4 regions of the Dethiothermospora halolimnae genome follow, and region 4 is predicted to be linked to each of the others. Evidence: riboswitches for the same ligand, from Rfam matches in the RefSeq annotation. Region 4 holds a riboswitch; each other region holds the start of a gene.

The links. Region 4 has a riboswitch for cobalamin ahead of V6137_RS00415 (ABC transporter substrate-binding protein). Riboswitches for the same ligand answer to the same signal wherever they lie in the genome.
Region 1: it holds a riboswitch for cobalamin, as region 4 does, so the genes downstream of both, V6137_RS14000 (ABC transporter substrate-binding protein) here and V6137_RS00415 (ABC transporter substrate-binding protein) in region 4, are expected to answer to the same signal.
Region 2: it holds a riboswitch for cobalamin, as region 4 does, so the genes downstream of both, V6137_RS07920 (class I SAM-dependent methyltransferase) here and V6137_RS00415 (ABC transporter substrate-binding protein) in region 4, are expected to answer to the same signal.
Region 3: it holds a riboswitch for cobalamin, as region 4 does, so the genes downstream of both, V6137_RS04730 (energy-coupling factor ABC transporter permease) here and V6137_RS00415 (ABC transporter substrate-binding protein) in region 4, are expected to answer to the same signal.

What each region holds. Positions count from the first base shown of each region.
Region 1 covers NZ_JBAKFX010000037.1:28,066-36,620, forward strand. The annotation lists gene V6137_RS13975 (Na/Pi cotransporter family protein) at 1-65, opposite strand, end outside; gene trmL (tRNA (uridine(34)/cytosine(34)/5-carboxymethylaminomethyluridine(34)-2'-O)-methyltransferase TrmL) at 238-708, opposite strand; gene V6137_RS13985 (chemotaxis protein CheX) at 727-1,194, opposite strand; gene V6137_RS13990 (DUF362 domain-containing protein) at 1,255-1,590, opposite strand; gene V6137_RS13995 (FecCD family ABC transporter permease) at 1,581-2,459, opposite strand; gene V6137_RS14000 (ABC transporter substrate-binding protein) at 2,477-3,457, opposite strand; cobalamin riboswitch at 3,549-3,729, opposite strand; gene V6137_RS14005 (lipase family alpha/beta hydrolase) at 3,772-5,076, opposite strand; gene V6137_RS14010 (nucleobase:cation symporter-2 family protein) at 5,377-6,699, opposite strand; gene V6137_RS14015 (DUF2225 domain-containing protein) at 7,116-7,778, opposite strand; gene V6137_RS14020 (VanW family protein) at 7,935-8,555, opposite strand, start outside.
Region 2 covers NZ_JBAKFX010000014.1:62,679-71,233, forward strand. The annotation lists gene V6137_RS07905 (class I SAM-dependent methyltransferase) at 1-326, shown strand, start outside; gene V6137_RS07910 (TetR/AcrR family transcriptional regulator) at 497-1,069, shown strand; gene V6137_RS07915 (serine hydrolase domain-containing protein) at 1,163-3,064, shown strand; cobalamin riboswitch at 3,154-3,343, shown strand; gene V6137_RS07920 (class I SAM-dependent methyltransferase) at 3,473-4,285, shown strand; gene V6137_RS07925 (ABC transporter substrate-binding protein) at 4,308-5,876, shown strand; gene V6137_RS07930 (hypothetical protein) at 6,144-6,359, opposite strand; gene V6137_RS07935 (ABC transporter permease) at 6,292-6,858, shown strand; gene V6137_RS07940 (ABC transporter permease) at 6,859-7,695, shown strand; gene V6137_RS07945 (ABC transporter ATP-binding protein) at 7,708-8,555, shown strand, end outside.
Region 3 covers NZ_JBAKFX010000007.1:62,616-71,170, reverse strand. The annotation lists gene dcd (dCTP deaminase) at 1-531, opposite strand; gene V6137_RS04765 (hypothetical protein) at 555-1,253, opposite strand; gene V6137_RS04760 (hypothetical protein) at 1,390-1,686, shown strand; gene V6137_RS04755 (GNAT family N-acetyltransferase) at 1,831-2,352, opposite strand; gene V6137_RS04750 (DUF7847 domain-containing protein) at 2,416-3,114, opposite strand; gene V6137_RS04745 (energy-coupling factor ABC transporter ATP-binding protein) at 3,456-4,259, opposite strand; gene cbiQ (cobalt ECF transporter T component CbiQ) at 4,268-4,948, opposite strand; gene V6137_RS04735 (energy-coupling factor ABC transporter substrate-binding protein) at 4,932-5,222, opposite strand; gene V6137_RS04730 (energy-coupling factor ABC transporter permease) at 5,206-5,937, opposite strand; cobalamin riboswitch at 6,115-6,298, opposite strand; gene V6137_RS04725 (YddF family protein) at 6,341-6,673, opposite strand; gene V6137_RS04720 (extracellular solute-binding protein) at 6,867-8,237, opposite strand; gene V6137_RS04715 (radical SAM protein) at 8,411-8,555, opposite strand, start outside.
Region 4 covers NZ_JBAKFX010000001.1:85,882-94,436, forward strand. The annotation lists gene V6137_RS00395 (YkvA family protein) at 1-446, opposite strand, end outside; gene V6137_RS00400 (DUF4153 domain-containing protein) at 490-2,184, opposite strand; gene V6137_RS00405 (ABC transporter ATP-binding protein) at 2,377-3,159, opposite strand; gene V6137_RS00410 (FecCD family ABC transporter permease) at 3,162-4,280, opposite strand; gene V6137_RS00415 (ABC transporter substrate-binding protein) at 4,307-5,347, opposite strand; cobalamin riboswitch at 5,649-5,831, opposite strand; gene V6137_RS00420 (hypothetical protein) at 5,940-6,113, opposite strand; gene V6137_RS00425 (transposase) at 6,106-7,032, opposite strand; gene V6137_RS00430 (VOC family protein) at 7,157-7,600, opposite strand; gene V6137_RS00435 (helix-turn-helix transcriptional regulator) at 7,667-8,555, opposite strand, start outside.

The DNA.
Region 1 (8,555 bases), on a different contig from region 4:
CCCATTATATTCATTCCATAAAGAAATAGGCCTAGTCCACCTAATACTCCAAAAGCTACCTCCATTTTTTAACCTCCATTTCATATGTTATATATTATTTGCCATTACGTAACAAATTATATGATACAACATATTCATCTGAGTTTTGTTAAATCCATGTTAAATTTGTAAATATACAAATAAATTTGTTAGGAAAACGTTAAATAAAATCTATTGTTTTAGATGTTTTTCACAAAACTATCTTAACCCAGGAAAACCAATCTGTCTTAATGCCTCATATGTAATTATTGCCACGGAATTAGATAAGTTAAGGGATCTAGCACTCTCTCTATTAAGCATGGGAATCCTCATATTCCTTTCCCTATTAGCCATCAATAGGTCCTCTGGCAATCCTGCGGTTTCCTTTCCAAACACTAAAAAGCAATTTTCCGAGAATTCCATATCTGAATATGATTTCTTCCCTTTGGTAGTAGCATAAAAAAATCTACCTTTGTCATGCTTCAACAATAACTCTTCAAAACTATCATGATAATGAATATCTAATAAGTCCCAATAATCCAGTCCTGCCCGCTTTAAATGTTTGTTGTCTGTAGAAAAACCTAGAGGTCTAACTAGATGAAGTGATGCTCCCGTTGCAGCACATGTTCTAGCAATATTACCAGTATTTTGTGGTATTTCAGGTTCAACTAATACTATATTTATAGACATAATAGCACCCCCTTCATTTTATTTATTTTCTTTTACAGATATATTTATTTCAATTGTCTCTTCTTCAAATTCAAATGGAACACACATTATATCTTGCCCTTTAATTGAATATACCATTTCTTTTCCCGCCAAGATACTAGGCGGGGTAATATCCGTTTTAATGCCTATATCGAACAATTTAGTAGAGGCATTTCCCATAATCATATTTCCAAGTTCAGAAATAGCACTTTTAGCCATTTCATCTAAAGTAGCCACTGGCATACCTCCCATCATATTAGAAGCTAATTTTTTTCCTGTCTCTTCAGTAAAATTAATAACAATCTGTCCTTTTAAATTCCCGGTGACTCCAACGACCACTGCTATTGAATCAATTAGGCTTATATCTTTTCTCATAAAAGGTTTCTTTTGCTCTAGTGCTATATTCCCTACTTGGACTAGTATATCTTTACTTGCTGTTAAAAATGGATTTACATATTCTACTTTCATTATATCATCCTTTCTGTAAGCATAATTTAATAGAATTATATCACATTTTGTTGAAAAAGACTATTTATTGCCATGTATATTCTTTATCCCCTTGTCATCTAAAACTATTCTTTTATTAAAAGTATTTATACTAAATTCTTCTTCTGCCTTTTTGATACCAATCCCCTTTAATTCTATTTTTTTCAAGTCTCCTTCACCTATCCTCTTTTTATGTAGTGTATATAAATAATGAATAGCTTGGGGTAAAAAACCTAATAATCTTGCAGAAACAGTATCGGTGGATATGGGATCTGTACCGGCAATTATTAAGCCTTTATTTTCTATAGACTTCCCTAGAGACGGCCCTGTTCCTATCATCGTCCTATCAGCACTAACTATGGTTAAATCTATTGGCATTTTTTCAATCTTACTATGTGGGGAATTATAAGACCAACAAATCCTATTATGCCACTAACCGATACTGCCATAGCAGTTATAAATGAACATAATACTAATATAACTATTTTTGTCTTTTCTACATTTAACCCTAGATTTTTAGCCGATTCTTCCCCTGTTAACATTATATTTAAATCCCTTGATAAAAAGATTAATAGACCTATGGCTATACAAATAGGAAATAAAATAGTTAAAAGTTGATTCCACCCTTTCCCCGAAAAACTACCCAATGTCCAATAAATTATTTTGCTTAAGTCATTACTATGGATCACCATAAGAAATGACATGATAGCAGTAAAAAATTGTCCAACAGCTATTCCTGAAAGAAGTAACGTAGTTACTGGCACCTTATTTTTTACCTTAGATACAAAATAAACTATAAATGTAGATACCATAGCCCCTAAAAATGCCCCTATAGATATACTTGATATATTAAATAGGACTATGTTAATTCCAGTTATAATAACCAAAGTAGCTCCTAGAGCGGCTCCTGAAGATATCCCTATAACGTAGGGGTCAGCCATGGGATTTTTAAACATTCCTTGAAAAGCAGCCCCCACACTAGAAAGAGCTGCTCCCACCAATACACCTACCAATATTCTAGGTATTCTTATATTAAAAATAATAGCCTGATATGATTTTGGAATGCTATCTATATCTATATAATTCTGTATTATAGGTATTTTAGAGAAAACTATCTTTATAGTGGTTAAAACATTTATATTTGCACTTCCTATCGTTGAAAATACCGCTATACTAACTAATAAAATTATAACCAGAGAAGACAAAGTAAAAACCCAACTTTCCCTTCTCTGTAAGTTGATTTTCATAAATATCCCTACTTCGTCTATTCTTTAGTAGTATCTTTAAATAATTCTGGATGTATTTTTTTTGCAATCATTTCAAGGACATCTACTATTCTAGGACCAGCTCTTGAAATAATATTCTGATCAACAAGATATATTTTATCATTTTTTACAGCATTTAATGTTTTATACTGCTCATTATTTTTTATAGATTCAACTGTTTTTCCAGGACTATTTGGTGCTATATAAATATCTGGATTTTTTTCTACTAATTTCTCCACTGAATAATCAGCGTAGGAACCAGATGCATCACCAGCTATATTTTCTCCACCTGCTAAAGTAATAATTTCATCTATAAAAGACCCTGGTCCTGCGGTCTTTAACGGGTCTCCCCAAACTTCATAAAACACCTTTGGTTTCTTAGCATCTTTCACTTCAGATGCTATATAATCCATTTTAGCCTGCATAACAACCGTGATTTCCTTAGCTTTTTTCATTGTATTTGTTACTTGACCTATAGATTCGATAGTTGACATAACTTCTTTAATGGACTCTGGTTCATAGTTTAGTATCTTGATACCTGCAGCCTTTAATTGCTTATTAATATTTTCTTTACCTTCACCATATTGAACTACTAAATCAGGACTCAGTTCTATAATTTTCTCTATATTCATGCTATTATAACTACCAACAGTCTCTTTATCTTTAGCTGCTTCTGGATAATCAGAATACTTACTAACTCCCACTACTCTATTACCAAGACCCAGTGCAAATAATATTTCAGTATTATTTGGTGCTAAAGATACAATCCTTTTAGGTGCTTTTTCAAATGTTACTTCATTGTCAAATCCATCTTTAACTGTCAATGGATAATGGAATCCAACTGTATCATTTGTATTTTGTTCTTCTTTACTGTCATTATCTTTATATTCATCCTTCACCCTTATACAGCCTGATAACACTGTCATAGTTAATAATAATACCATAAGCACAGATATAATCTTTTTACCTCTCACTTTCATATATATCCTCCTCCGTTTTTTATTATAGCTTATTAAACATAAAAATACCTAGCTATTATTATGCTAGGATATATAAGTATATACCCTCCCTCCGAGACCAATTTGTTAGGCAGATATCCTGACTTGTGAATCATATTACTTCCAACGCCTTCCCGGTTCCCCAGTGGCATATGTTGGTTTCATCCTCACTTACAGTAGCGGGGGCTGTAGTAGATTTTCACTACTTTCCCTTTTAAGTTTCTTTATGAAACACCTAACTTTTTTATTATACTCATATAAAATAATAACAGATACAATTTGATTATTCAAGATTATTATAAACTAAGTTCATAATAGTCCTTTGTATTTACTTCAGATACCTTCTTTACTCCCTTGTTCTTTTCCCCTTTTAAAATAATTATTTCACTATACATAGTTTTAATTGAATCAAATCTTATTGTTGATTTATTAAAATAATTATAATCAATAATAAGCCAATAGGAATTTTCCCCAACTTTTATTACCGTCAGTCCTTTATAATTATCTTCCCATTTATTATTAATAGATATTTTTTTATTTATCTTATGTATTTCTATGTTTTTGACGTCTCTAGCTATTATACTATATAAAACTTTATTTTTAAAACTTTGTTGTCTTCTAGAAATAGTTTTTATATTTAATATATCTTTTATTTTATCAACAGATTTAAGTAAGATATCTCCATGGTCTCCATTTATAAATAGTTTTCTCCCAAATATAGATGCAACACTACTACTAATCACTGTTCCATCACCACGGGGACTTGTTATAACATATCCCGGTTTACCATCTATCCACAGTTCCTTGTCACTATCTACTTTATTTACACATATAAACCTTGAAGTCTCAATACCCTTACCTACTATTATATGGATATCTCCTATTCTACTGTAAAGTTTATCAACACTAGAATTCAAGTGATTAAGAAAACTATTTTTTTCTTGTATTCTATCATGGGATATAAACTGAATAAAGTCCTTATCATCCTTATAAAATAGATATTCTCCATATTCTCTACTTGGTAATAATTCTTTTGCTACAGGAAAAAACTTTTTCAAAAAATTAATATCCTGTTTTTCCTTATATACCTTTTTAAAAATCCATACAAATCCTTCCCAAAGTACTTTGAAAAATACATTCCCATTGACTTTATCATAGGGCAATTCTCCACCTTCCCAAAAATAGTAGGCCTTCACCGTCCCAGCATTGGGAGTACCAATCATTATTAATTTATTAATATCGTAATTGTACAAGTCACTTTGTATATAAGCTCTAGCCACCAACCCTCCCATGCTATGACATACAATATTTACCTTATTAGTTTTATATATCTGCTTAATTCTATTTAGCTCTGGTATAAGATAGTTTGTCCCACTATAATAATTCCCTTTTCTCCAGTCATAATGTACTACAAATAAATCTACCTCTTTCTTATATCCCATCCCCTCTAAACTTTTAATAAAAGGATCGTATATATAGCTAGCTGGTCCAAAACTAAACTCTCCTGTTCCTGGGATAATATCATCTCCCAAGGAACCAAATATACCAGGTATAAATACTAACGGAAGCTTTTTATTTGTTTGTATATTATAATTCATCATATTTATCACTCCACTACTTTTATATTTATATTATGATTTATAAATATAAAAGTTGATAAAAAAATAGTTGTGGGATTACGAATCCCCCAACAACAAAATATTTGTGGTTTTACATAAGTTATAGAATTACACTTCCTCTAATAACTAAGAATTCAAAAAACCACGTAGTTCCCAATAAATTTCATCAGTCACTATCAGAATAAAATTTTACGACCGTAGGGAGTGAAATAACCATATCTATTAACTATTAATTGTTAACTATTATCTATTAACTAAAAAAAACGGCCCTAGGGCCATTTTTTACTTATCTTTAGGTAATATTAAGTTTAGTACTATTGCCGCCAAAGTACCTGTGGTTATTCCTGAATGGAATATGATTGCTAATTTTTCGTGGAAATTATTTAGTAATTCTGGTCTAAATGCAACTGCTAGTCCTAATCCCATAGAAATAGCAATAACCAAACTGTTTCTCCTTGTAAACCTTACTTTTTTTAAAGTCTTAATTCCACCTACTGCTATCATACCAAACATCATTATTCCAGCTCCACCTAATACCGGATCCGGCATTATTGAAACTAATGCTCCTAGTTTTGGAAAAATACCAGACAACATTAAGATAATACCTGCAATAACAACAACAAATCTACTTGCAACCCCTGTTATAGGGATTATACCAACATTTTGACTAAATGATGTGTTAGGTCCTGCATTAAAAATACCAGCTAAAAAACTTCCAGTACCATCTGCCAATAGTCCTCCTGCCAACTCATCATGGGTGATTTTGTGGTTACTAGCTTCTCCAACTGCCATTAAATCCCCTATACTTTCCACTGTAGTAACTAAATATGCGGGAATAAATGCCAATAATGCTGTCCAGCTAAAATCTATACCATATTTAAAAGGTGTAGGAAAAGCTATCCAAGCAGCATCTTTAACTGGAGTAATATCAAGCATTCCCATAGGAATAGATATAATATAACCTGCTATAATACCTAATAATATAGCTCCTGCACTGAGAAAACCTTTTCCATATTGATTAAATAGTATAATTATTATCATTACAATCCCTGCTAAGAAAAGGTTTTCTAAACTTGCATACCCCTCTGCTCCTACTTGTCCTCCTGCAGCCCAATCGATTGAAACCGGTAATAAAGTTAAACCTATCAATGAAACAACCGTACCTGTAACAACTGGCGGAAAAATCTTCATAAGAGGTTTAATAAATCTACTCAATATTATTTCTACAAATGATCCTAATAAAGTTGCACCGAATATTCCCGGTAATCCCATTGTTGACCCAACCGCTATTGAAGGTCCTGCAAATGTAAAGTCTGTTCCCATTATACAAGGAAGTCTAGATCCTATAGGTCCAATCCCATAGGCTTGAATAAATGTAGCTAGACCTGCCATAAATAAAGTGGCATTAACAAAAAAAGCCATTTGTTCCATTGGCAGTCCTATGGCATTTCCTACTACTAAGGGTACCGCTACTATCCCACTAAATGCTGCAAATATATTCTGCAGTGCCAATGGTATAGCCATCTTAATAGGTGGCTTATCATTGATTTTGTACCTTAATTCACTATTGGTTTGTGCTTTGGTGTTTGAATTAACTGTTTCCACAATTGCCCCTCCTTTTTTAAGTAGCCCTAGTCTGAATATACAGCTACTATTTATTAAATGATAACTCTAATTATCATTTTCTTCTTTAATTTTTATTTCCCTTTGTAATATTAATACAATAGTTTTGCTAATTTTCTAACTTCTAAACTAAAGGGAAAATAATAATTTATTAATAATTTGTTATAATTATATTTTTTATGTCGTTGTTTGTCAAAACTGTTCACCGTTTTAATTTCCATATTATAGAAATATTTTTTGTTTTTTTTGTAATATTTTAATATAAAAAAATATGTTTTTCATCTTAAGAAAACGCTTACATATAAAAAGTTTACAATTCAAGGAAAAGTTAAATTGTAAACTTTTTATATGTAAATTATTTATTATATAATCTCTATAAAATAGCATTAATTTATAAATTATTTATTTTCTCTAATATTATTCCATTGTTCTCTAGCCATCTTTTCAATATTAGGTTTCGTTTTTATAAGAGGGTCTGAAACTACATTTCCAAACCAAGATACAGCTTTATCATTATCACCAAGTTTTCTATATAATTCTCCCACAAGATATCCTAATGTTATTTGATCCATATTAGTACTAGCTAAAGACTCCTTCATATAAGCTTCCTCATATGAATCCAATGCGATTTTTAAAAACCTATCTTCTTTTATGTCTTCTTTCATTCTATATAACCAAGCGGTTCTTAAAGAAACATTCCCTATATCTAATTTCTTACTATTTAATATTTGACAATTACATAATGCTATTAAATAACATTCAATAGCATCATCAACACTTCTCACTCCGTTAAATTCTCTTTTTTTCCATTTAGAAGTTATCTCTTTTTTTATTAATTCTTTATCTTTAGGTTTTACTTCTTCAAATTTAGATTCAAGGGCTGAATATCCACAATTAGGGCAAACAAAAACATCATATTTTACGGGATTCTCACACTTATAATGAGTAAAAAAATCACTATCTCTTTTTTCAACTCTAAGCTTTGACCTCTTTACTTTAGTCGTTTTAAATTTTTCATTGCATACAGGACAATCAACCTTCTTTTCATATAGTTCCTCCATTCTACCTCCTCCTACGTTATCTTTATATAAATCATTAAAAATAATATATCTATTTACAAATTATATTTGTGGAAAACAGAAACAAAGGCGCTGTCGGTGCTTCTGTGTTCTGTGCAGAGAACAGGGAGTTTTCAGCCCTAATATCTTGCTTTTAATTCATTCAAAGGTTATATTTTCTACCCCTGCGCCTTTTTTTATAATATGTTTTACAGGTTTATAAAAATCCTCTGTTATAATCCTACTATCTACTTTTTCCCCATCCACAAATATATTTTTATAAACCTTAACCTTATACCCATATCTACCTTGCTGAATAATCTTTATCTCTTCAGGTTTTAATGTTTCATCAACCTTTTCTTCAACTTCAGGTTTAATAACTTCTTCAGTAATTGATTGAAATTTTATAACCCTATTATCTGTTATCTTGCCTCCATAAATAGTAATAGTTAATTGTCTATTTTTTGATTTTACATCTAAGTATATGGGAAACTCATAATTATTTTTAAACTTAAAATCTAAATAGTCATATGCCACAGCAGCATCCAGGCCTTTTGGAACATACTTAACAGGAAGAGAATGATGATGTCTCTCCACAACTTCAAGTTCTGATAATAATACTGTATTATATAGGGTTGTAGATAATTGGCACACTCCACCTCCGACACCATCTACAAAATCTCCGTCTAATATTATTTTAGACTCCATATATCCTGTGTCTTTATTTCTAATCCCAGTAGCTTTATTTAAGGAAAATACTTCCTTAGGACTTAAGACTGT
Region 2 (8,555 bases), on a different contig from region 4:
CCATTGATAATATTAATAAAGCAGTAGAAAATGTATACCAAAGTCTTTGTGAAGGTGGGATGTTCATGGCATCATTACTTTCCACAACGGCAGGTAGACCAGATCTTAGGGGAGAAGAAATAGAAAAAAACACTTTCGTAAGGGAAGATGGACCTGAAGCAGGAGTACCTCATCATTATTTTGATGAACAAGGTATAAGAGATTTATTTAAAAAATGGAAGATAGTCAGCTTAACAGAAATTGTTGTTACATATGTAGAAACTGATTTGGACTTTAGTGTTAATCCCTTTCCCTATACTAAATGGAATGTTATTGTTAAAAAATAGTAATGGTAATCATATTAGTTTTATAGTTTTGATAAATAGGATAAATGATTTTTATAGGAATGATATTTAAATATCATTCCTATATTTTTGTTGACATAAATTTAAGAAAGTGATAAGTTGTAGATGAACAAAATATAAAATGTTCATAATATGGTGAGAGGAGAGGAAGTTTGGATAAAAATATAAAATTTAATTTATTAAAAGAAGCAAGGGAACTATTTATTAAAAAAGGTTTTAAGTCAACAGGTATAAGGGAAATAGCTAAAAAAACAGGGGTGGCAACGGGGACACTGTATAACTATTATGATTCTAAAGAAGATATTTTTCTAGATATATTTTTAGAAGAAAATGATCAATTAAATAAAGAAATAATAAAATCTTTAAATATTGAAGAGCAGTCATTAAAAATACTTAAAAAAGCTATTTCTAACCATTTAGAGAAAATTGAAGAGAATCCTATACTAAAAGTTATGTTTGAAACTGAAGTAAGAGACAAAGTTTTAAGTAAATTAAAACCTAATAAGTATAAGAAGTATACTGAGTCCACTAGGGATACCTTCATACCATATATAAAAAATATGCAAGATAAGGGTATAGTGAAAAATATTGATCCTGAATTTTTCATAATTGTCATTAACACAATTTATAATGTGAATATTAATAAAAAGGAATATGGAGAAGAATATTTTCCTATGCTAACAGAGTTCCTTATTGAAGCCATAATAAATAATTTGAAAAAATAATTTTTTTTATAAAAATATGAACAAAATCTAAAATGTTCATAAAATTATAGTAGTTTTATAGATATAATTAATAATATAAAGGGGTGTTTCATTATGAAAAAGTTTATATCAATAATATTAGTTTGTCTTATAATATTCTCTAGTTCTATTAGTATAGCTGGTGCTAACAGTGAGTTTAACAAGATAAAGGATAAATTTACTAGAATAGATGGTGTCGTTACAGCACTTATGGAGAAACATAATGTACCGGGGGTGTCCCTAAGTATAGTGAAAGATGGGAGTATAATATATAAAAAAGGGTATGGTTTTGGGAATCTAGAAACACAAACTAAAGTTGATCCTAATAAAACCATATTTCAGATTAATTCCCTTACTAAATTATTTACGGGTGTAGCGATAATGAAGCTTTGTGAAGAAGGGAAACTATCTCTAGATGATAGTATAGATATGTATTTTCAAGATATAGATAATGAAAGTTTACATAGAAAAGATATAACTATATTTCATTTAATGACCCATACCGGCGGTTTTGATACTGGTTTTCTAGGGCAAATGGATTGGGAATACAAAGAGAAGCCTAAATCTTTAAATGAAGTTTTAACCAATACACCGGATGTAATTAGAACTCCTGGAACTATTATGTCATATTCAAATTATGGAATAACTGCATTAGGTAGAATAGTGGAAAAGGTATCGGGACTTTCTATAGAAGAATATATTGAGACTAAAATATTTGAGCCATTAGAAATGGATCATAGTTATTATGGATATGATGCGAAGATGGAAAAAAATCTTGCTGAAGGATATTTATATAAAAATGGAGATTTAGTTCCTAAGGGTCCAGTTAGATATCATATACATCCTGCAGGGTTTGCTTTTTCAAATGCCCATGATATGGGGAACTTTATGAAATTTTTATTAGAAGGAAATAAAAATGTTCTTTCTAAAGAATATTTAATGAAGATGCAAAAAACTCAGTTTACATATGATGAGGAAATGTTGGGAAATGGACTTATTTTTTATGAGAGAGAGAGGAATGGACACAAGGTTATAGGTCATGAAGGAGATGGACCAACATATGCTGCTCAATTATCCATTTATCCTGAAAAAAATATAGGATTTTTTATTTCCATTAACAAAGATGATCAAACATCATCTAAGTTTGCATTTAGACGTAATTTTGAAGAAAAGTTCTATGAACTATTTACTGAAAATAACAAAGAAAATGTAAAAATAATTTCAAAACCCTATAGCAAAGATATAAAAAAATATTTTGGAAAATATTTTGCTGTAAGGACTCCCCTTAGTTCACCCTTTAAAATTTTCAGATCACTAACTGGAACGTTAAGTGTCTCACCTTATAATGAAACTTCTATAAAAGTCTCCCTAAGAGGTAGTGAATATATATTTAAACATATTGGCAAAGGGAAGTTTCAAAATAGTAAAGGTGGTTTACTAATATTTCAGTCACAAAGTGACAAAAAGTATGTAATGCTTGATTATTTAAATATGTTGGGGAGATATAGTCCCCTCTCCAATGGAACATATGAAAAACTTACTACAATTGAAAGTATATTAGAATCCTTTGCTATATATTTTTTAGCAATAATATTTGTTGTATCCATAATATATTTTATTTTCAGTAGATGGTGGAATAAGAAGAATGAAGTTACAAGAAAGGGAAGAAAGTGTATTATAATAACTAGACTAAATATAATTTTCATGGTTGTAATATCGGGAGTATTTTTAATGATTCTCTTAAATGTTTCTAAAATAAACCTAGATATAAAAGGATTGCTAATAGCATATCATGTTTTATCATATATGTTTTTAATGCTAAATTTGGCTTTAATATGGGAAACTGTTATAGTTGTGAAAAATAGGATTTTCAATAAATTGGGAAGGATAGTTCAATTTACTACTATGATTGCCATGTTGATTTTCTTAAGCATGATTATAAATTATAATTGCTTAAATATAACCTATCTATTATAAAACCTGGGACAAAGGGACAGTCCCTTTGTCCCAGGTTTTAACTTCTTGACATAAATATAACTATAATATATGATTTATTTAGTGATAAAAATTAATAAATGAATATAGGTTTCAATTTTAGTGATAATTGATTAAAAGGGAAGACAGGTGAGATGCCTGGACGGTCCCGCCGCTGTGATAGAGGAGTTTTTCTAAATTAATGCCACTGATTTTTTTTGGGAAGGCTTAGAAAAATGATGATACTTAAGTCAGAAGACCTGCCTATATTTATATGCCACAAACTCTACGGGATATAGGGGGTATGTCTTTATGCTTTTATTAGTATATATGTCTTTTGATACCTCTTAACTTTTTTGTTGAGGGGTTTTAGTACGTTATAACAAAATTATAATTATAAAGGGTGATAAAATGAATATTGAAATATTTGATAAATTATGGAGAGAATCTTCTAAAATAGACTTAGCTACTACTGAAAAATTATGGGATTTTAGAGCAAAAGAATTTAATAATATGATAGATAATAAGGAAAAGGAAAGTAAAGTGAAAGATTCAATAGACTTTCTTATATCGGAAAATATTATAAACAAAGAATCAAGTGTATTAGATATAGGATGTGGTCCTGGAAGATATAGTATAGAATTTTCAAAGGTGGTAAAAGAAATAAAGGGAATAGATATATCCCCTAATATGATAAATTATGCTAGAGAGAATGTTAAGAAATCAAATATTAAAAATGCTTCATTTGATGTTGTTCCTTGGGAGAAAATAGATATAGAAGTTAAAGGTTGGAAAAATAAATTTGATTTAGTATTTGTGTCAATGTGTCCTGGGATACACAATAAGGATACACTAATAAAGATGACTGAAGCCAGTAAAGGATATTGTTTTTTAAGCGGATTTGTAACTAGAGAAGATAAAGTAAGGGATGGAATAAATAACATAATTTCTAAAGATAAATCTAGAAAAAGATGGGGAAATAAAATATATTATGGATTTAATATATTATGGAATATGGGAATATACCCTAAAATATATTATAAAGATGTAGAGTGGAATAAGGAAATGGATTTGGAAGATGCCATAAAAATGCATACCATATCTGTTAAAGAAGATCCTAAGTTAAAAAATGACATAGAAAAATATTTAAATGATATATCACAAAATGGTATAATAACGGAATATACAAAGGCTAAAATAGGTTGGCTTATTTGGCATGTGTAAAACTTTTTAAGGAGGACTTAATATGAAAAAGATACATATATTATTGATTATAATTATGACTTTTATGATAGTTATAGTCGGATGTAGTGATGATAGTACAAATTCTGATGGAAATATAACCGAAGAAAAAGAATCAGTAGTATTAAATCTTGAAGGGGGAGATTGGGGATATCCAAGTCCCTATACCCATTATTCAAGGGGTCCTGGGGCATATAAAATGAGACTTATATTTGATAGTTTATTAGAACGGGGAGAGGAAGGTCTTATACCATGGTTGGCTGAAGATTGGAATATAACAAATGATGGGAAAACATATACCTTTAATATAAGGGAAAATGTAAAATGGCAGGATGGTCAAGATATGACAGCAGAAGATGTAAAGTTTTCTTTTGAATATTATGCTAAACATCCACCAGTTTTTGATGAATTAAATATAAGTAAAAATAATTTTATAGAAAAAATAAATGTAATAGATAGGCACACAATAAGTATAGATGTTGATAATCCCAGTGCTACCCTATTAGAAAGGTTTGGTAGTGCAAGGATATTACCTAAGCATATATGGAACAATGTAGATGATCCTAAAAAATTTAATAGTCCTAAAGCAGTAATAGGATGTGGCCCTTACATACTTACAGATTATAAAAAAGAGCAAGGAGCATATAGATTTAAAGCATTTAAAGATTATTGGGGACCAAAACAAAGGGCCGATGTAATACAGTTTGTCCCTGTTAGTGATAATATATTAGCTTTTGAAAAGGGAGATATAGATATAACAAGGGTAACTCCAGATATATTGAACAAATATAAAGAGGATAATAAATATAAGATTATAAAGAACCCTGGCTTTTGGGGGTATAGGCTTATGTTCAATATGGATAATAATCCTCAATTTAAAGATAAGGTATTAAGACAGGCTATAGCATATGCCATAGATAAAGGTGAAATGATTGAGAAGGTAGCCAGGGGAGCGGGAAAACCTGCCAGTGCTGGATATATACCTATTGATCATAGATGGTATAATAAAAAGGTTAGAAAGTATGATTTTAACTTAGATAAATCTAAGAAATTATTAGATGGTAAAAAATATAGTTTCACATTATTAACAGGAAACAGAAATCAAGAGGTTAGAATCGGAGAGCTAATGAAGTTAAGTTTAGAAAAAGTAGGTATAGACTTAAAAGTCAAGAGTGTTGATATGAAATCGAGGGATGCAGCAGTAAAAAATGGAGATTATGAAATGGTTCTTATTGGTCACGGTGGATGGGGAAACGATGCCGATATGCTTAGAGAGAAATATGTAAGTGAAGAAAATAGTATAAAAACCACCTTTACAGGGGGGATTCCAGGTTATGGCAATGATATGATAAATAACTTAGCTAAAAAACAATTATCAGAATTAGATTTAGATAAAAGAAAAGAAATAGTTTATAACCTTCAAGAGGTTATAGCTGAAGAGATTCCCCAAATACCTTTATATAATACCACCGGCTATGATGTATATAGACCATCAAAATATGATGGATGGAGGCATGTGTTTGATCATCATACCGTAACCCATAATAAAATATCATATCTTGAAATGGAATGAGTTGAAAAATATGAATTTTTGTAAAAGAGCTTTTGAATATATAATAGTATTTTTTATAATAATTACATTAAATTTTATAATCCCCAGGTTAATGCCTGGGGACCCTTTTACCTTTCTTTCCTCTGAGGAAGGGACGGTTAATTATACTTATACCGAAGAACAGATTAATGAGTATAAATCCTATTACGGATTGGACAAACCACTAATAAAACAGTATAAATATTATATTTTAAATATGTTTAAAGGAAATATGGGATATAGTATATATTACAATGCTCCAGTAAAATCTATCATATTAAAAAGGGCCATATGGACCCTTGGAATAGTTATTATATCCATATTATTAAGTAGCCTTATTGGGACAATAATAGGTGCCTTTTCTGCATGGAATAGAAATAATAATATTGATAGGTCCATATATTCTATAATGATGGTGTTTTCTGAGATTCCATCATTTCTAGTGGCGATATTCTTATTGTTCATATTAGGTGCTAAAACAGGCTTTTTTCCACTATCGGGGGGAATGACTGTGTTTAAGGACTATAACAATTGGATAGATAAAATACTAGATATAATACATCATGGAATATTACCGGTAATGGCATTATCCTTATCTAGGGTAGGAGGATTTTATCTATTATCAAGAAATAGTATGATATCGGTTCTATCTAAAGATTATATAAAGACTGCTAAAGCTAAGGGACTTAATAATAAGAGAATTATATTTGTACATGCTCTTAAAAACTCAATATTACCCATTATAACTAGAATATTTTTAAATTTAGGTGGAGTTTTTGGTGGAGCCATATTGGTGGAGAATGTGTTTAATTATCCTGGAATAGGTCGCCTTATGAAGGAGGCTGTAATGGTTAGAGACTATACTTTAATACAAGGAATATTTTTATTTATAACGTTTACTGTACTCTCTATGAACTTATTTGCTGATATAATATATAAAAAAATTGATCCTAGGGTGAGATAAATGAAAGATATAATATTAAAATTAAATAGACTTACAATAATAGGGAAGATATCATTATTAATTATAATATCAATTATATTTATAGGAATATTATCTCAATATATATCCCCATATCCCCATAATGTTCCTACTGGAGAAGCATTAAAATCTCCTAGTCTAAACCATCTGCTAGGAACAGATGATTTGGGCATCGATTTATTGTCCCAAATGTTTTATGGAGCTAAAATAAGTGTTACTATAGGACTTTTTACAGCATTGTTAGCGGGAATAGGAGGAGGAATACTGGGGATTATGTCAGGGTATTTTGGTGGTATTATAGATAAAATCATTATGAGAATAATAGATATAATGTTGGTATTACCTGATTTGCCTATGATGATATTATTAGGTGCCTTTTTTGGACCAAGTATTAAAAACATAATAATAGTATTGGCCTTATTTTCATGGACTGTTCCTGCTAGGGTAGTTAGATCTAAGATAATATCTATGAAAAGGGAAAAGTATATTTTGGTAGCACAAAGCTATGGTGGGGGATTTATTTATCTTCTAAAAAAACATTTTCTTCCAGGGGTACTACCTATTCTCATGGTAACGGTTATAAAATTAACCAGTAAAGCCATAGTTGCCGAGGCGGGATTATCCTTTTTAGGTCTTGGGGACCCTACATCAAAGAGTTGGGGTCTTATCCTTAATAATGCAATAAATTTTCAGGGAATATATTTTACTGAGTATTGGAAATGGTGGGTTATTAGTCCCCTTGTATCTATAACGTTATTGGTTCTTTCTATTTCATTAATAAGTAGGGATCTTGAAAAAATATTAGATGATAAATTATAAAGGGGAGATATTATGTTAAAAGTAGAAAATCTTTCTGTTGAATATAAAATGGGGAATACAACAATTGAAGCTGTTAGAAATGTAAATATTAATTTAAATAAAGGGGAAAGCCTGGGAATTATTGGTGAATCGGGAAGTGGAAAAACATCCTTGGCCATGTCAATCCTAGGTCTTATAAAATCTCCCGCAAAGGTATCGGGAAATATTTATTATAATGGAAATGATATAAACAAAATGCCTAAAAAAGAACTTAATAATATAAGATGGAATAATATATCCATAGTATTTCAAAATAGCCTAGATGTACTAAATCCCCTTTTAACTATAAATAAGCAAATATATGAAAGTATAGCTAAACATCTCAGCATATCTAAAAATGACGGAAAAAGAAAGGTTTTAAAACTTATGGACATGGTAGGCCTTGATAAAAAATGGGGAGAATATTATCCCCATCAACTATCTGGAGGTATGAGACAAAGAGTTCTTATAGCTATGGCTTTAGCTTGTGATCCAGATTTATTGGTGGTGGATGAACCTACAACAGCATTAGATGCTATGTCAAAAAAAGAAATTATAAACTTAATTTCAATGCTTCATAAAAAGCATGGATTTGGACTTATAGTAATATCCCATGAATTAAATACAATCTCTAAACTTACTTCTAGGGTTAATGTGATGTACTCTGGACATATGGTAGAAAAGGGAATAACCAGTGAAGTTATTAAAACTCCAATGCATACCTATACTAGAGGTCTTATCAATTCCTCTCCTATGATAAATCCCTATCGTGATATGTGGGGTATACCTGGAGAATTTAAAAGTGAAGAAATACCAGGTTGCCCCTTTGAAAGAAGGTGTAC
Region 3 (8,555 bases), on a different contig from region 4:
TTAAAACTCTCTATTTTCAAAGTCTTTAAATAGTAAACTGGGTTGAATCCCCTTATTATTTTGATACTTACCACTTTTATATTTATCATAATCCCCTTCTATACTATGGTAATAAACTTGACATATTTCCACTTCTGGATATATTCTTATAGGCTGTACACAAAATATCTCCAAGGTCCAATATCCACTAAATCCAACATCTCCAAAGCCTGCTGTTACATGAACAAATAAACCTAACCTTCCTATTGATGACCTTCCTTCTAGCATGGGAACATATTTATCAGTTTCTGTATATTCCATAGTCCTTCCTAAATAAAGCTTCCCTGGTTTTAATACTATTCCTTCCGGTGGTATTATTAGCTTTTTTGTCTTATTTTCCCTTTTCATGTCTAAGACCTCTTCTTCATATACTAATAACTCATCATCTAACCTTAAATTATAACTATTGGGATTAAGTTGTTTTTCATTAAATGGTTTTATTATTATTTCATTACCTTGTCTATTTTTTATTTCTTTTCCTGAAAGTATCATAATTTATTTCATCTCCTTTAATGTTAGTTAATTTGAACCATAATATCCATATCTTTTACTTTATTATTCTCTATACTTAATTTCATACCATATGAACCAAATCCCCCTTGTCCATGTATATAGTTTATAAGGGATATATTATCATCTTCGTCATAATATAAAATTCCTGACCCATTAGATTCGTAATCTCCACCATATAAAACCCTCATACCGTCTTTTTTATCATTATTATCATTAGGAAACTTGCTCAGTACTGTTTCAACACTATCTCCTACTTTAATTTCCCTAGGACCTATTACATTATCATTTTGTATAATAATTCTATATAAATAGAACTTTCCATCTTCTCCTTTAGAAAACTCTAATTTACCAAAATCATAATTATTGATTTTTATTGTATCACCAAAGTCTTCCTCATTCATATCTTCAATTTCATTGGCAGGTCCAATCTTACTATTTACTTTATCTAAAATATCTCCAATGACTACATCTTTTACTTTAGCATCACCAGAATTGAAAGGCTCTATAGAACCATTATTTATTACTTTCTCTTCTTTAGTCAAATCTTTATTTTCACTGGATTCTTCTTTTTCATTACTATTAATACTATCATTTTCATTCTTTGTTGATGTTTCTTCTAGAACTTTTTCTTCATTACAGCTAACTATAAGAGATAAAGCCAGTATCATACAAAAGATTATAAGTATTTTTTTATTTTTCATACTCCTACACCCTTTCTTTTTTTAACATTACTATATTAGACGAGATAAAAATTTTAAAGTTCCATTTTTTTCATATCACCCTATATATTCTTTATGTTATAATTATTTATATCATAAGATGGAGAGGAGTATGTTTATGGACAATTTTAATGAATTTATAAAATATATAGAACTAGATGACAAAAAAAGGATATTGGTATCCCTTCAAGACCAGTTACAACCTTATCTACAAGATAAAAATACCCGAAATATGATTAAAGATACTTGTAAGAATATATTAAAGGATGACTTTGTTCAACTTGAAGTTGGAAAGAATATATGTAGACTTACTGTAAAAGAGGGGTCAGAAGAAAAAAACTTAGAAATTGTTAAAGTAGAACTTACCAAATCAATTGAAATGGCCATGTCCTTTTTATCCCAAATGAATAACTAGTTATATGGACTATCCACCCAACTACCAATCCTTTAGCCCCAAAGCACAAAGTTTAGATATCTAAAATTAAGCATGTTGTGTAAGGACTCAATATATTGAGTCCCTATACCCATACTTTATAATAGCATTAAAGAAAATATTATATTAGCTCAAAATTTTAGTCATCAGAAGCATATCTTGATATTCCCCATTAATTTTAATATATTTATTTCTTCTACCTTCTACTATAAACCCAAACTTTTTATATAGTCTTATAGCTGGTTTATTGTTTTCAAAAACCTCTAAATCAATCTTTTCTATATTTACTTCCCTGGCCCAAGAAATAGTATGTTCCACCAACTTACTTCCTATACCTAGATTGCAATAGTCCCTTAGTATGGTTATCCCAAAAACTGAAGTATGACTTAGTTTTTCTATGTTATTTTTTCTAAGGGTTGATGAACCCACTATTTTCCCGTCAACTTCCACTACTAAAAAAAGCGATTGACTTTTTATAAAATCTTTTTCTTGGTTTACAGTTACATTAAACTCCTCTGGAGTATTAAGGAGGTTTTCTGTTTCCCTATGTATTTGTTTAACTACTTTTACCAATTCCGATGCATCACTTGATTTAGCTCTTCTTATTTTAATATTCTTTATTTTTTTGCCGTTAACTATCATATTCATACCGTCCCTTCAGATGTTATATAATTAGAACAAATAATAAACTCATATTATTCTCTTTATATTCTATAAAGTTTCCTTATCTTTAATAATATCTAAATTTATAAAGGCCACAGTCATTACAACAACTATAAAAGCTAAAAATATGTCTATAATAGTGCTTGACAAAACATTTATTATAAAGTTTTCCGGTAATATTAAAAGTGGTAAAGATACTATTATACCTATAATACCTGATAATACCGATAATCCAAAAACTTTCCCCCAACTCCCTTTTACAGTTTCTCTACTATAGTCCAATGCATCTTTCCCACCTATGTCCTTTAATATAATTGCTTGAGCCATAAATGTATAATATATTCCAAATATAATACCGGGTATTATAAGTGCCAAAAATAGGATAAAAAGTATTATTCCCCGGATAATACCTGTCCCTATACCCGCTCCCCATCTACTAAAGCTTTTTTCAAGGGCACCATAATATTTTATATCTTCACCATATATATATCCATAAACTACATAGGTTATGGACATTGTAGCCAATATACCAAATAATAATTCCAGCAAATCCACTAATGTTGAGTATGTTCTAAATAAGTTTTCTGTTATTATCATAGAAGATACCATTTCTAATAAAATATTAATTGGTATATAAACTATTAATATTATCATAGCTATCGTTTTAAATTTTTCTTTAAAAATACTAAATCCATAGGAAAATATCTCTCCAATTCCCATTTCCCTTTCATTTATTATATTCTCCATACCTTCTTGCCTCCTAATAAAGTATTGGTGACCACATTATTTATAAAGTCACAATAGTTATATTTCTATATTCATCAATATATATCCTTTTAAATGTAAAATTTTATATTAAAATAGGACTAAATATATATTTAATTTAGGATATTGAAAAAGTAATAAAAAATGTCCGCTAGTCCTCGGATTTGGAAAATATATAGAAACGGTCGAAAATAGAATTCCAAACTCGCTATGCTCGAACAGTGGAATTCTAACAATTTCCTCCCTTATTCTATATTTTCACAAATCCTGCGGAATAGCTACCATTTTTTATTACTTTTTCTAAATATATATTTAATCCTATTTTAAATCCTTTCATTTAAAAATTTATATAACTCTTTTTCCCTTTTAAATATAGGGCCTCCCACATTTTTATGAAATCGAATAAGCCAGGGGGCTTCTATTTTAGCTTGTTTTACTATACTATCATCTAAAAATACTTTTTCTACATTATCAGATGATATCACTTTTCCACTATTTAATATGTATGCATAATCACATAGCTTATATATTAAATCCATATCATGGCTAGATATAACCACTTTCTTTCCCTTTTCTGATATACTTTTAATAATATCTATTATTCCTTTAGTCATAATAGGGTCAAGACCTGCTGTAGGCTCATCAAAAAAAATTATATCATTATCTAATGCTAGTACTCCTGCTATTGCTACTCTTTTCTTTTGTCCATAACTTAAAAAATGAACAGGTTTATCTTTAAAGTCCTTGGCATCTACACTTTCAAGGGCCTTTTCTACTCTCCCCTTTACTTCCCTTTCATCATATCCTAAGTTCCTAAGTCCAAATGCAACATCATCATATACCTTAGGATAAAATATCTGTTTATCTGGATCTTGAAATACTACACCTATTTTCTTTCTTAACTTTATTAATTCCTTTTTTTTATAACTTATTTGATTATCATCAAATAATACTTTTCCACTGGTGGGCTTTAATAAGCCAACCAAATTTAGAAACAATGTAGTTTTTCCAGACCCATTGGCTCCTATTATGCCTATTATATTTCCTTTATTTAAATCTACATTTATGTTGTCAAGGGCCCTAGTTCCATCCTCATATATATATGTTAAATCTTTAGTTTTTATCATTTAATCACCTACACATAAAATTCATTATCAAAGCCTTTACTGTCAAGGGCCATTTCCATATGTTCATATTTTAGCATTATCCTTGTAAATAGCACCGATATCAAAGCAGAAAGGGATTTAAAGGAATTTTTAATATTTATATATCCAAATCTTAATTGTTGAGCTGTATAGATATTTTTATATTCTTCTAAAAGTATAAATATAAATCTATATATTAACACCATCATTTCTATTAAAAGCTTAGGCACTCTATGCTTTTTTAGTATATATATTATATCATTCATTGGTGTTGTTAGTATAAGAAAAAAAGTACAAGTTATTGCCGATAGAGATCTTGTAAATAATATTCTTCCATTTTCTATACTTCCATTGGTTATTCCAATATTTACATTATACAATTCCATACTTATGATGTATTCACCATTTCCTTTAGATACAGATATTAATATTGCTAAAATGCTTAGTACTAAAAACGATGAAGGTATTAAAATCATTTTGATATATTTTTTCAGGGGAATTTTAGCTATTGTTATAGTTATAAAAAACATTACTGACAATATAGCAATATGAATATAAAATTTTTTAGATACTATAGCCAATATTAAGAAAAAAATGGCAAAGTAGAACTTTGCCAAGGGATTTTTATCTTTCAACTTATTAGTATATGCATATTTATCTATTATTAGCACTTTTTCTTTTTCCCTTCATATATCCAAAGAAATAAGCTATAATTCCTGCTCCTATGGCTGCCTGTAATGCAAATAATAAACTTTCTATTTCTCCACTTGGAGGTTCCCAAATAGAACTAAACCAAGGTTCATAGTCGGGTGATATCTCTGTTATAACCCCTTCTGCTTCTCCATCTGCTCCTCCAAATTCTGAGTTCCCCATAAATATAAGGGGTATTAATATAATTATTATAACAAGTCCCAATAAGATAAGATTTTTAGTTGATGTTTTCAATTAAATTACCCCCTTCGGTTTTATATTCCATTAATAGATTGTACACTATAACTGTTATAATTCCCTCTGCTATGGCAATAGGTAATTGAGTTACTGCAAATATTGACATAAACTTAGACATAGATCCTATTATTCCACTGGTGGCATCGGGATGGGCAACTGCCAATTGAACTGAGGTCATCATATATGTAGCTAAATCTCCTAAAGTTGCAGCTAAGAAAACTGCCACACCACCCTTTACGTTATGTTTTTTCAACAATTTAAACAATCCATATGCCACTAATGGACCTACTATTGCCATAGAAAATGTATTTGCTCCCAGAGTTGTTATTCCTCCGTGGGCCAATAGTAATGCTTGAAACAGTAAAACTATAACTCCTAAAACAGTCATTACAGTGGGTCCAAATAATATGGCACCTAATCCAACTCCTGTGGGATGGGAACAACTTCCCGTTACCGATGGAATCTTAAGGGCTGATAATATAAACACAAATGCCCCAACAAGTGCAAGTAATAATTTTTTCTTTGGCTCGTTTTTAACTATTCCATTAATATTACTGAATCCCCTAATCAAAAACGGTATAGCCACCACTATCCAACCAATTGCCCACATAGGAGGTAGATATCCTTCCATTATGTGCATAGCACTTGCAAAGTTTGGAGCTACTAAAATAAGTAAAGCAATTAATAATAAATACACTCTTTTTCTCTTCATAATAATACCCCTTTCTTTTTTTGAATTAGACCTTCGGATGAATTGGAGTTTACTATAAAATAAAAAAACTCCACCTTCTTTAGGTAGAGCTTGTATACTTATACACAGTGAATGTTAAATGACAGACTTCCCCCGTCATAGATTCACCCATAAGCACAACCTTCCCTCCGAAAGTATACTTTATCGAGAAATTCGGCAGGTCTCCTGGCTCATAGTTTAACCCTACTCCTTATCCTTCCCACAAGAAATCTTGCAGTGGAACCTTAAGTTTCGTAACTACTTACAGTAGCGGGGGCTGCAGAGGATTTGCACCTCTTTCCCTTTTAATTACCATAGGCAAACCAAATTTCCTATTTACTTTTCATAAAGATTTTACCATATTAAATAAAATTATTCAATTAATTTATTCTAATCTTTCCATTAGTTTTAACGAATATCCTATAGACTCTACCTCTTCTCTAGTTAATACAACACCTTCCGGTGGTCTTTTATTCAATTTAAAAACCACAGCTTTTTGACCAACCTTCTGTTTAAACTGTATACGATTCATGTCTATATCCATATTAAACAAATCGGACATAATTTCAGCAGTTGATCCATGGCCTATAGCAGATATAAATCCATTTTTCTCTATAAGTTTTTTAGCACTATCTAAATCTATATCTGTTATTTTATATAAACCGTTTGTAGTGGCAACCGTTCCATTAAATAAACCTACTTTCATATTTTCAACCAATATACATCACCCCTATAGAAAGCCTTAAGTATACTAAAGCTATTTTAAAATTATAAATAATCTAGTTATTATATATTTCTATATTTTTTTACATTATCCTTTATTAAAATAAATGGCATATTGGTATAAACCTGTTTTGAATTTAGAGTGATATAATATTCAAAAAGCTCTTTGTGAAATTATGTAAATATTCTTATTCATTTAAATATATACTATACCTATCTTCTAACTCCTTTAATTCTCTACTTAAGCTGTCATCACTAAACACATCCTCTGTAAATATAAACTTAAATAAATCCTTATATAACTTTCTTCTTAAAGTAACTGTTTTCAATGTCTTGTCTTTTCTATATATCTCTGGTTTTATTTCTCCTTTTTTAAGTTTGTCATATATATAATTTTTAATTTTTATAACCTCTGGTTGTAGATTCTTCTTTGATTCTATATTTTGTATATTATCTTTTAAAGTCTTTAACACAGGACTATACATATTTGATGGTAAAACATAATCTTGTTTTTCCCCTTTATACATTTGCATTTGAAACTCTTTACTTAATAAACTATTTATAAACTCATATCCTAGTTTTTTATTTTTCCCATTACTATTAACTATAAACCCACCTAGGTCTATATTGTATTTTTGATTATTTACATTTGGAAAATGTATTCTGTCATCCATCATACCTCGTTTTAAAGATTCAACATTTAAGGCATTATATGCATCAAAGGTTAAATAATAAATTGTAGCCGACCTTGTAAGAAAATCCCTCCCCTTATTAAAACTATGATAATCAAAACAGGCATTATAATAATCTTCATATGTAAAATTTTCAGGTAAAATATATTTATCTGAATATATTTCTTCCCTCATATTATTTATGTTTTCTTTCATTTGTTTAGTATCTAGATTAATTTTTTTATTATCTTGACTAAACACATCTATGTTATCTAATTTATATATGATTATATCCTGTATATCATCTCGAGAAAACTCTATAGGTTTTGTATAGTCTACCCACTTGTTTCTGATTTCATAGTAATCTTCTATAGTCCAGTCATAATCCGGATATGGAATATCGAGCTTTTCTATCTGTTCTTTATTGAATGATTTACACGTATAGTCAGCACCTATGGGTATAAAATATATTTCATCTTCTAAATAAAAGTCATATACATTATTAAGATTAGGTATGGTATCAGTATCTACCTTCTCTGCTATACCTTTTTCTTTGAATAGTTGATAAAAATATGGCATATTAGATATGTATATAAGAGTAGGCCCTTCATCTAAATATAACTTAACATTTAAGTTATCTAAGAATTCTTCATAGGTATTCCCTTTAATTTTATCAAACTTCACCCTTGTATCATTATCCTTATTATATTTTGATATATACTCAATAATAGGCATGGAAAGGTCTATAGTGAAATCATAATCATCCTCCCATACAGCTATAGTTACTTCTTTACTTTCACTACTTTTACTATTAACCTCTTTTTTATCCGTTGTACACGAAGTTAATATTAGTATTATACAAAATGCAAAAATAAATATTTTTTTCATTTTCATTCCCCCTTTATATATAGAGTTCTTAAATAACTAAAAGGTTCAATTTAAATTTTAATTTTTAATTAAAACTCCATGTATTATAAATTAAAATATAGTTTTATATGGGCATAAACAAAGGATAAGCTAGTTTACTAGCTTATCCTTTGTTTATATCTTAGGCTAATTTTCTAATTGTCACCACTAATTTTTATTAACCTATTTAATTTTCCACAAATCTTACTGGGATCTATATTGTTATTTTTTAGACTTTCCCCATATACTGAAGCCTCTTTTTTAAGTCCTTTTATTTCCTTTCTGTTTATAATAGAATCC
Region 4 (8,555 bases):
AACTTTTTCTTTATTTTTGACCATAACCCAGAGCCAATCATTTCATCGGCAAACTTTAAGATAGACTGAATAACCTCTAATACATCTCCATCTCCTGCCCAGTGTTTTTTTACTATATTTTCATCTGTGTTATTAATAACAGCATTTAGTACATAGGCTGCCACCGCTATGTCATCTAAAAACCCCACTGGACCCACTAATACCTCTGGCATCAAGTCTAATGGAGAAATAAAATATGCAATAGCCGCCGCTAGTTTTGCCTTTTCCTTTGCTGGGACTCCTTTATCAATAGACATTTTACAAAGTAAGTGAAATAAATCTGGGGCAAATAGTAGGTAGTCAACAAACTTGTGGTTTCTTCCTACTTTAGTTTCTGACCACTTTCTAATTTTTTCTCTAATCTTTTTGTAGAATCCATCATTTACATTTGTATCTAGATTATTCATATAAACCTCCTCTTAGGCAGTTTGGTGTTTTATTACCTTACATTTATTCTTTTACTTTTATAAAGCTATAAAACTCAATGTTTCTAATAACTAATTCGTCATTTGATCTATACTTATATCCATATACTCCCTTAAATATAATTTTTATTTTTATATTTTCAGTTTCATCTGTATAGGTCATTCTGTCTATGGGTATGTTTCTTTTTTTTCTGTTTTCATTATATATATCCTTTACTACCTTATATAAACTTTTTTTGTAGATTATTTCTTTTTTATTTTTTATAATAAACTCATTATTATCAATATTATAGTCAATATCTAACCCTATATTTCTATCATCTTCTTTATTGTAGTCTCTTTTATTAAACTCTTTAAAGTAATCAAAGTCTGATATATCACTAAATGTGTTTTTATTGTATAAGCTATAGTTGAAAAATTCCTTTTCTCTACTAGGGCCTATTCTATTGTCGTATAATTCAAATCCAAATATAACATTCATATCTTTTATTTTAAAATCATTGGGAAGGTATTTTATATCATCTAAATCATGATATCTATCAAAGTACAATATTACACTATTAATGTTATTTTTATCTTCTTTTGTAAAGGACTTTTCTTTAGGCAATGATTTTATCTTTAGGTTTTCACCTATCATATCATACTTTTCTAATACACTTTTAAAACGGCGATTTTGACTCCATTTTGATATTGAATAGGAACTAAGGGGTCCTGTCACTCCTATTATTGTTATGACCACTAGTGTAATGATTATTATTATGTTTTTTATGTCTTTTTTAATTGAATAATATATCATCGAAAAAGCAAGCCATAATCCTATTAATACTACAAAATATCTACTTTCTGTTATTCCATAACTATTTATCCTTATACCTATCGCTAAAAACATTAGCCCTAGTAACGGTATAATAGCTTTAGGAATAATTTTTAAGAACTTTTTAATCCATTGATTTATATCCCTTAATGGGTATATAAAGAAAAATGTTATTGTACTTATTATGGAATACCATAATACCAAGTTTCCAATAATACCTTCTGGTAATGCTCTTATAACTACTATTTTCCCAAAGTATATATATAAGATAACTGTGTAAACACTTAATAGGGGCATAATTATATATTTTAATAAAACCTTTAGTACTTTAGGATAATCCTTTATAGAAATATTCTCTTCCTTCTTTGGTATATCGGCTAAGAAAAATCCTGGAGCAAAAATTCCTGCCACTATAAATCCTATGTCCCCGAATATTTTCCCTGATATATCTGCATTAAATAATAGGTTTATTGTTACTAATATAGCTGCAAGTCCTAAGTATAAAACTAAAGAATAAACATATGTAACAACAAATCTAGAGAATAACTTAATAACATATATCTCGTAATTTCCTCTTCTACTTATATAGGGTATAAGGGTAAATATAAGATATAGTGCTATGGTATATCCAACATATTTAGTCCCTGATACATAGTCTATTTCCCTAAAGTATAAAAAATATAAAAGTACTAGTATAACTGGCACCACTCCTTGAACCAGTATTCTTATTTGTTTATTTATATTTGGTTTAGCCTCAAATAATAAATATACTGATAAACTTAAAGGGATTCCTAGGGCAACTGTCATTACTATAGGTCTAAGAGTAGCCCTCATGTCATCTATATAGTCTAAATGATTTCCATATATTAAAATTATTACAGTTAAAGTTGAATATAATAGTGCCATGGGAAACCTTCTAATACTAAAGAATAATTTATTTCCTAAAGTTTTCGTTAATTTAGTAATATTAATTATTATCACTCCTTTTATTTTTATTTTATCATGGATTAGTGGTAGTTGTAATAGGATTGATTAAGTAATTTTAGAATATGGGCATTTATTTAAATAATTAGTATATAAAAAATAGGCCCAATAAATTTAGGCCTTATTTATATTATGTCTTGGTAAATACATTATATTTAGTTGTCCTGTTTTAGGGTGCTTTTTAACTTCTGCATTGACTTCAAAAACTTCTTTAAGGAGTTTTTCTGTTATAATTTCCTTTGGTTTTCCTTCAGTTACTATTTTTCCTTCCTTTATTACATATATCCTATCACAATACATTACTGCTAAATTTAAGTCGTGTAACGCAGCCAATACCTCTAGACCTAGGGATTTTATAAGGTCTAAAAGTTGCAGCTGATACTTTACATCCAAATGATTTGTTGGCTCATCTAATACTAAGAATTTCGCTCTTTGGGCTAAGGCCCTAGCCACCATTATCCGTTGTTTTTCTCCCCCAGATAAAGTTGAAAAATTTCGTTTTCCATAGTCCTCCATATCCACTTTTTTTAATGACTCATAGACTATTTCATAGTCCTTAACACTATCAAACTCCAACATTTTTTTATGGGGAGCTCTTCCCATCATTACTATTTCCTCAACTTTAAAGTCAAAGTTAAAGTTGTTAAATTGTCTCACCACAGCCAGTTGTTTTGCAGTTTCCTTTAAAGGAATATTAACTATTTCCCTTTCGTCTAAGGTTATAAGTCCTGCATCAGGTTTTATTACTCTGTATATAGTTTTTAGTAGAGTTGATTTTCCACTTCCGTTTGGCCCTATTAATCCTACAAATTCGCCCCTATTTACATTAGCCTCGACTTCTTTCAGTATATGATTACCACTTATGGTAACAGATATATTATTGGTTTTAAGTTCCATAATCAATTGCCTCCAAATCCATAGGATTTTTTCACCATAAGCCATAGGAAAAATGGCGCTCCCAGTAGAGAAGTTATTACCCCTATGGGTATTTCAGTTCCCCCCATTATAGTTCTTGCAAATACGTCTGTCCATATTAGAAAAATAGCTCCTATTAGAGCACTTATGGGTACTAATTTTCTATGATCAGATCCAACTATTCCCCTCACTATATGGGGAATAAGTAATCCCACAAAGCCTATGGTTCCAGCAACATAAACTATCATTCCTGTCATAAGGGAAGTTATAAGCATATAAACTTTCCTGTGGGAATTTAGGTTGGTTCCTAGGGTTATTGCGTTTTCATCCCCCATAAGCATCATATTTAGGTTTCTAAATTGGAATATGAAAAATAATACTCCCAATACAATTATAATGCTTGGTGTAATGATATTTTGCCACGAGCCTGATACTAGACTTCCCATTAACCAAAAAGTTAAAGTTTTCATTCCCTGGGCATCATTGGCTATAAATATTATAAAACTTGTAAAGGATGAGCATATGGCACTGATTGCCATACCAGCTAATAATAACTTCACCGATGATGAATTTCCTCCGATATTAGACAGTATATATACAGCCACGGAACAAATAAATGCTCCTATAAATGCCGATATCCCTATGGCATTTGTACCAAATATACCTCCTACACCTAACATTATGGCAAATGTAGCCCCTAATGAGGCTCCCGAGGATATACCTAGGGTATAGGGGTTGGCTAGAGGGTTTTGTACCATAGCCTGCATTACCACTCCTACTATAGAAAGACCCATGCCTACAACTGCTCCTAAGAGTACCCTAGGAACTCGAATTCCCCATATTATGTCATAATTCATTCCTGAAGTAAGGGTTTCAATATCTCCTATGGGTATTTTTACTGTATTATAAACTACTATTCTAAATGCCTCTGTGGCTTTTATCTCCACAGGACCAAATACCACAGCAAATATAATTGATAAAAATAAGGTTATTATAAGTAATAGGATTGTTATTATAAAAACCTTCCTATCTTTAATTATTCCTTCTTTAAAGCTATTGGTATTTTCCCCTATGGATTGTCCTAGTTTTTCTGTGTTTTCCAATATTATCACCTATTATTTCCATATATTTATTTAAATAATTCTGGATAAAACTCCTTAGCAAACCTTTCAATACCCTTTATAGTTCTAATTCCTCCAGCATAGGTTTCTGCTAGGGGTGTAAATATTATTTTATCATTTTTTATAGCATTTACATTATTAAGGACAGAATTATTTTTTAATCCTTTTATACTATCATTATCCTTTTCTTGCTCTAAATAATGGATAAGTATAATAGCATCTGGATTTTTAGCAACTATATTTTCTATGCTATAGGTTCCACTCTTTTCTGCTAAATTTATTCCCCCTGCCTTTTCTATCATGTCATTTATAAGGGATGTTTTACCATATACACGATATTTATTATCTCCAGCCCCTTCTAATGCAAGTACTTTAACAGGTTCTTTATCCTTTATTTTATCTTGGATATTGGATATTCTTTCTTTCATTGAGTTTATAAGTTTATCTGCTTTATCTTTAATATTAAAAATCTTTCCTATATCATCTATGTCTTTATATACATTTTCTATGGACCTTTCATCGGCTACCCCTGAATTCCTTTGGATAAACGTGTATACTCCTTTTTTATTCCAACTTTCCACTGAACCTATGTTTTTATCCATAAATGCACTACTCCATCCAAATATTAAATTGGGTTGTTTTGCTATAACCACTTCTTTAGAAGGATATCTATTGGATAGTACTGGTATCTTTTCATATTTCTCTTTAAGTTTAGGTAAAATGGGATTATCTAAGTATGATGTTCCCACCATAATATCTTCAAGACCTAAAGTAAGTAAAAGCTCCGTTGGAGGCTGATTTGTAGTGATGATCTTATCCGGTCTTTTAGTAAATGTTATTTGATATTCTTCTCCTTGGGAATTATAATTTTTTATAGTCACTGGGTAGTAAGATGTTTCTTTTGTTGGGTCTTGTGTATCCTTCTGTTTCTGTTGTTTTACTTTGTCTTGATTGTCATTGTTAGATGTATTTGCATCACTTCCACATCCAACGGTTAGTGTTGCTATAAGGAATAAGCTAAGTAAAACTGTAATAATTCTTTTTGTCATAATTGTCATCTCCTTTATCTTTTGGTGGCGAAACAAAGGCACCATTGAAGGTCCTTTGTTGGTATAGAGTGTAAAGTGTAGGGAGTAGATATCTATTTAGCTAATAGTATATGTAGAGATTCGGTATATTGAATCCCTTAGATTTTCTTTTAGAAGAACTATTATACTAAGCAATTCTTAATATAAAAAAGCCCCTATTAGGAGCCTTGTATAAATATAATTGTAATATAAAACTTAAGTTTTCTAAAAAAAGACATAATATCACCATTATATAAATAACTATCTCCCTCCGAAATAATTACCTAAGAAAGATTTATAGGCAGGTTTCCTGGCTTACACTTCATCCTAGTCTCTTCCCTTCCTGGCCCTTTAGCCAGTGGTTAACGAAGATTTCGTCAATGATTACAGTAGCGGGGGCTGCACCGGACTTTAACCGAATTTCCCTTTTATCCTCATGAAAGGCACCCATTCTTTCAGCATATTCAGTTATACATTTAAACTTAATTATAGGTAATTATGTTGTTATTGTCAACTTTATTGGAGAGGGGAAGTTAAAAAGAAGTTAAAAACGGTTCATTGATTGGTTATATTATTATTTGATTAAAAATTTAGCTTTGAAACTTTCATTTTTTACCTTATATCCCTTATTTACTTGTAAATTTTCAATAAATTCATTAAGCTTGTCCACTTTTATAACATAAAATATAAAACTTAACTCCATAATTTTAATTTTTGGACCTTGAAAATGCTTTATTTTATTATCCACATATTTCTAAAAAGTCATCAACGATATTCTTATATTTTTCATCACTAAATAATAGCTCCACCCCTAGTGAACAAAGACTGGACACTCTAGACTGAGTTATATTGCCAAAGTAATGGCAGATATTTTTGACCTTATAGTCGCAAAATCTACTCATAAGAACCATAGCTATAGCTTTGACTTTTGTTAAATTTCTAATATATTTTATTTTTATTTTATCTTTATCTTCTCCTATATAGTCCCCTACGAAAGTTAGTATATCATCTGGCTCTATATCCTTTGCTATGATAGTTTTTTCACTTTTATATTCACATTTTTGGTTTCTAAACCCATATTCTGCCTCTATCTGTTCTTGCTCCTCAGCAGAATTAGGCACTAACATAAAATCTAAATATTCCTTTATAGCTTTTTTCTTATTTTTATCACTATATAACTTCAATATAAGGTCACAATCTACTATTTCAAATCTATCATCTAAATCTCCTAAATAAATTGGTGCACTGGAATATGGGTATTGGAAAACCTTATTACTCCAATTCCTTAGTTTTCTAGGATTCTTGTGAATATATTTTGAGGCCTGTAATATATAATTGTCCTTATCTATTATCTCACTTCTAAATCTGTCGGAGAATACATGACCCCTTCTTTTATATTTTCTATTATAATATTTAGCATAGGACAAGTTTATACCGTGCATTATCTTGGTTATATCAGCACCTGCAGCATCAATAACCATATGGGCATGATTATCCATAAGGCAGAAGGCATATAACTTAAATCCATACCTTTTTTTATATCTTTTTATTCTTAATAAAAATTGATCCCTATCCTGATCATCTTTAAATAGGAGTATCCCATCTACACACCTAATCATAATATGATAAATTGAAAAATTCGTTTTTAATCTAAATGGACGTGGCATAACACTACCCCTTTCACTAATATATTATGATTTCATTATTAGCTTAAGGGGTAGTGTTTATACCTATATTCCCGATTTTTCACTGAACCGTTTTTAAATTTCTACCTAATATAGTAGTTAAAATTTATGATTCCTTGTTATAATTCCCTGTTATTTCGATGGTATTTCCATCTGGGTCTTCTATTGTGAAAAAATAATAGGGTGATGCCACATTTAGATACATAACTGGAGAAACTTTACCTATATCTAATTTCTTAAGTCTTTCATATTCAGCATTTAAATTATTGATATAAAAATTTAGCACAAAATTATTACCATAAGTTATTTTAAAGTCTTTATATCTTTCTAGATATTCTTCACTATAAACCCCTTGTAAATTTTCACCACTTCCCATTCTTTTATCATCATACTGCTGATTCATAAGGGCAATACAATTCCCGTCAAAATTAAACTGAGCCCATCTATTAAAATTTTTAGAAGTAACTTTCATTTGAAGTAATTTTTCATAGAAGTAAATAGATTTATTCATATCCTTTACAAATAAATATGTAGAACCTAATTTAAGCATATATTATTCCTCCCTGTTAAGTTGACTATATACTTATTATAAAATATATATTAGGACACCATTGTGTCATAGATTGTTTTTTTCTAGAGATATTTTAAGCCTTCTAACAAACTCTTCCCTCACCCAAGTGGGTTCTATAATCCTAACATAGGGAACTAATCCGAAAAGAATGGAATATAACCATTCATCCACAGGAAAATCTAGATTAACAATTATCCTATCATCCTCAACTTTACAATTTTTATGGTCAAAATAATCGGGAAGTTTACCTTGTAAAGCTTTATCAACTTCTAATATTATTTTGGTACTTTTTCTTTTAGAATCCATATTATCATCCCAAGGGAGGATCTTGGGTGTTTCTTTAATTTCAAATTTATCTCTTAAGAGATTGCAAGATATAATCCTATTTAGTTTAAATAATCTAAAATCTTTTCTAAGTTCACAATAGCCATAGACATACCAGGTGGTTCCCAGCATTACCAAGGTATAGGCACATATAGTTCTAGATGTTTCTTTAAAGTTACTATCTATATATTTAATCTTAACTTTACGACAATTATTTCTAGCCTTAGATAATATATCTACATTGTACCTTAGCTTCTTTTCATTCATTAAAGGATTTAATTTTATGACTAATTTATCTTTTTCTAAATCGGTTGGAAGTATGGTATGAAATTTATTAGATATGGATTTTATTTCTGAATATGGTACTACTTTTTCTAAGCTTTTTAAAAAAGAATTGAGAATTTTGGCTTCATTGGTATTTAAAAAATTTTTATCTAGTTTATAATTATCAAGTAATTTGTAGCCACCTTTTTTTCCAACATCGGCATAAATAGGTATCCCAGCCATACTTAAGGAATCCATATCCCTTTGGATGGTTCGAACCGATACTTGGAAATAATCAGACAGTTCCTTTGCGGTGGCCTTATCCCTATTGATAAGTATCATCAAT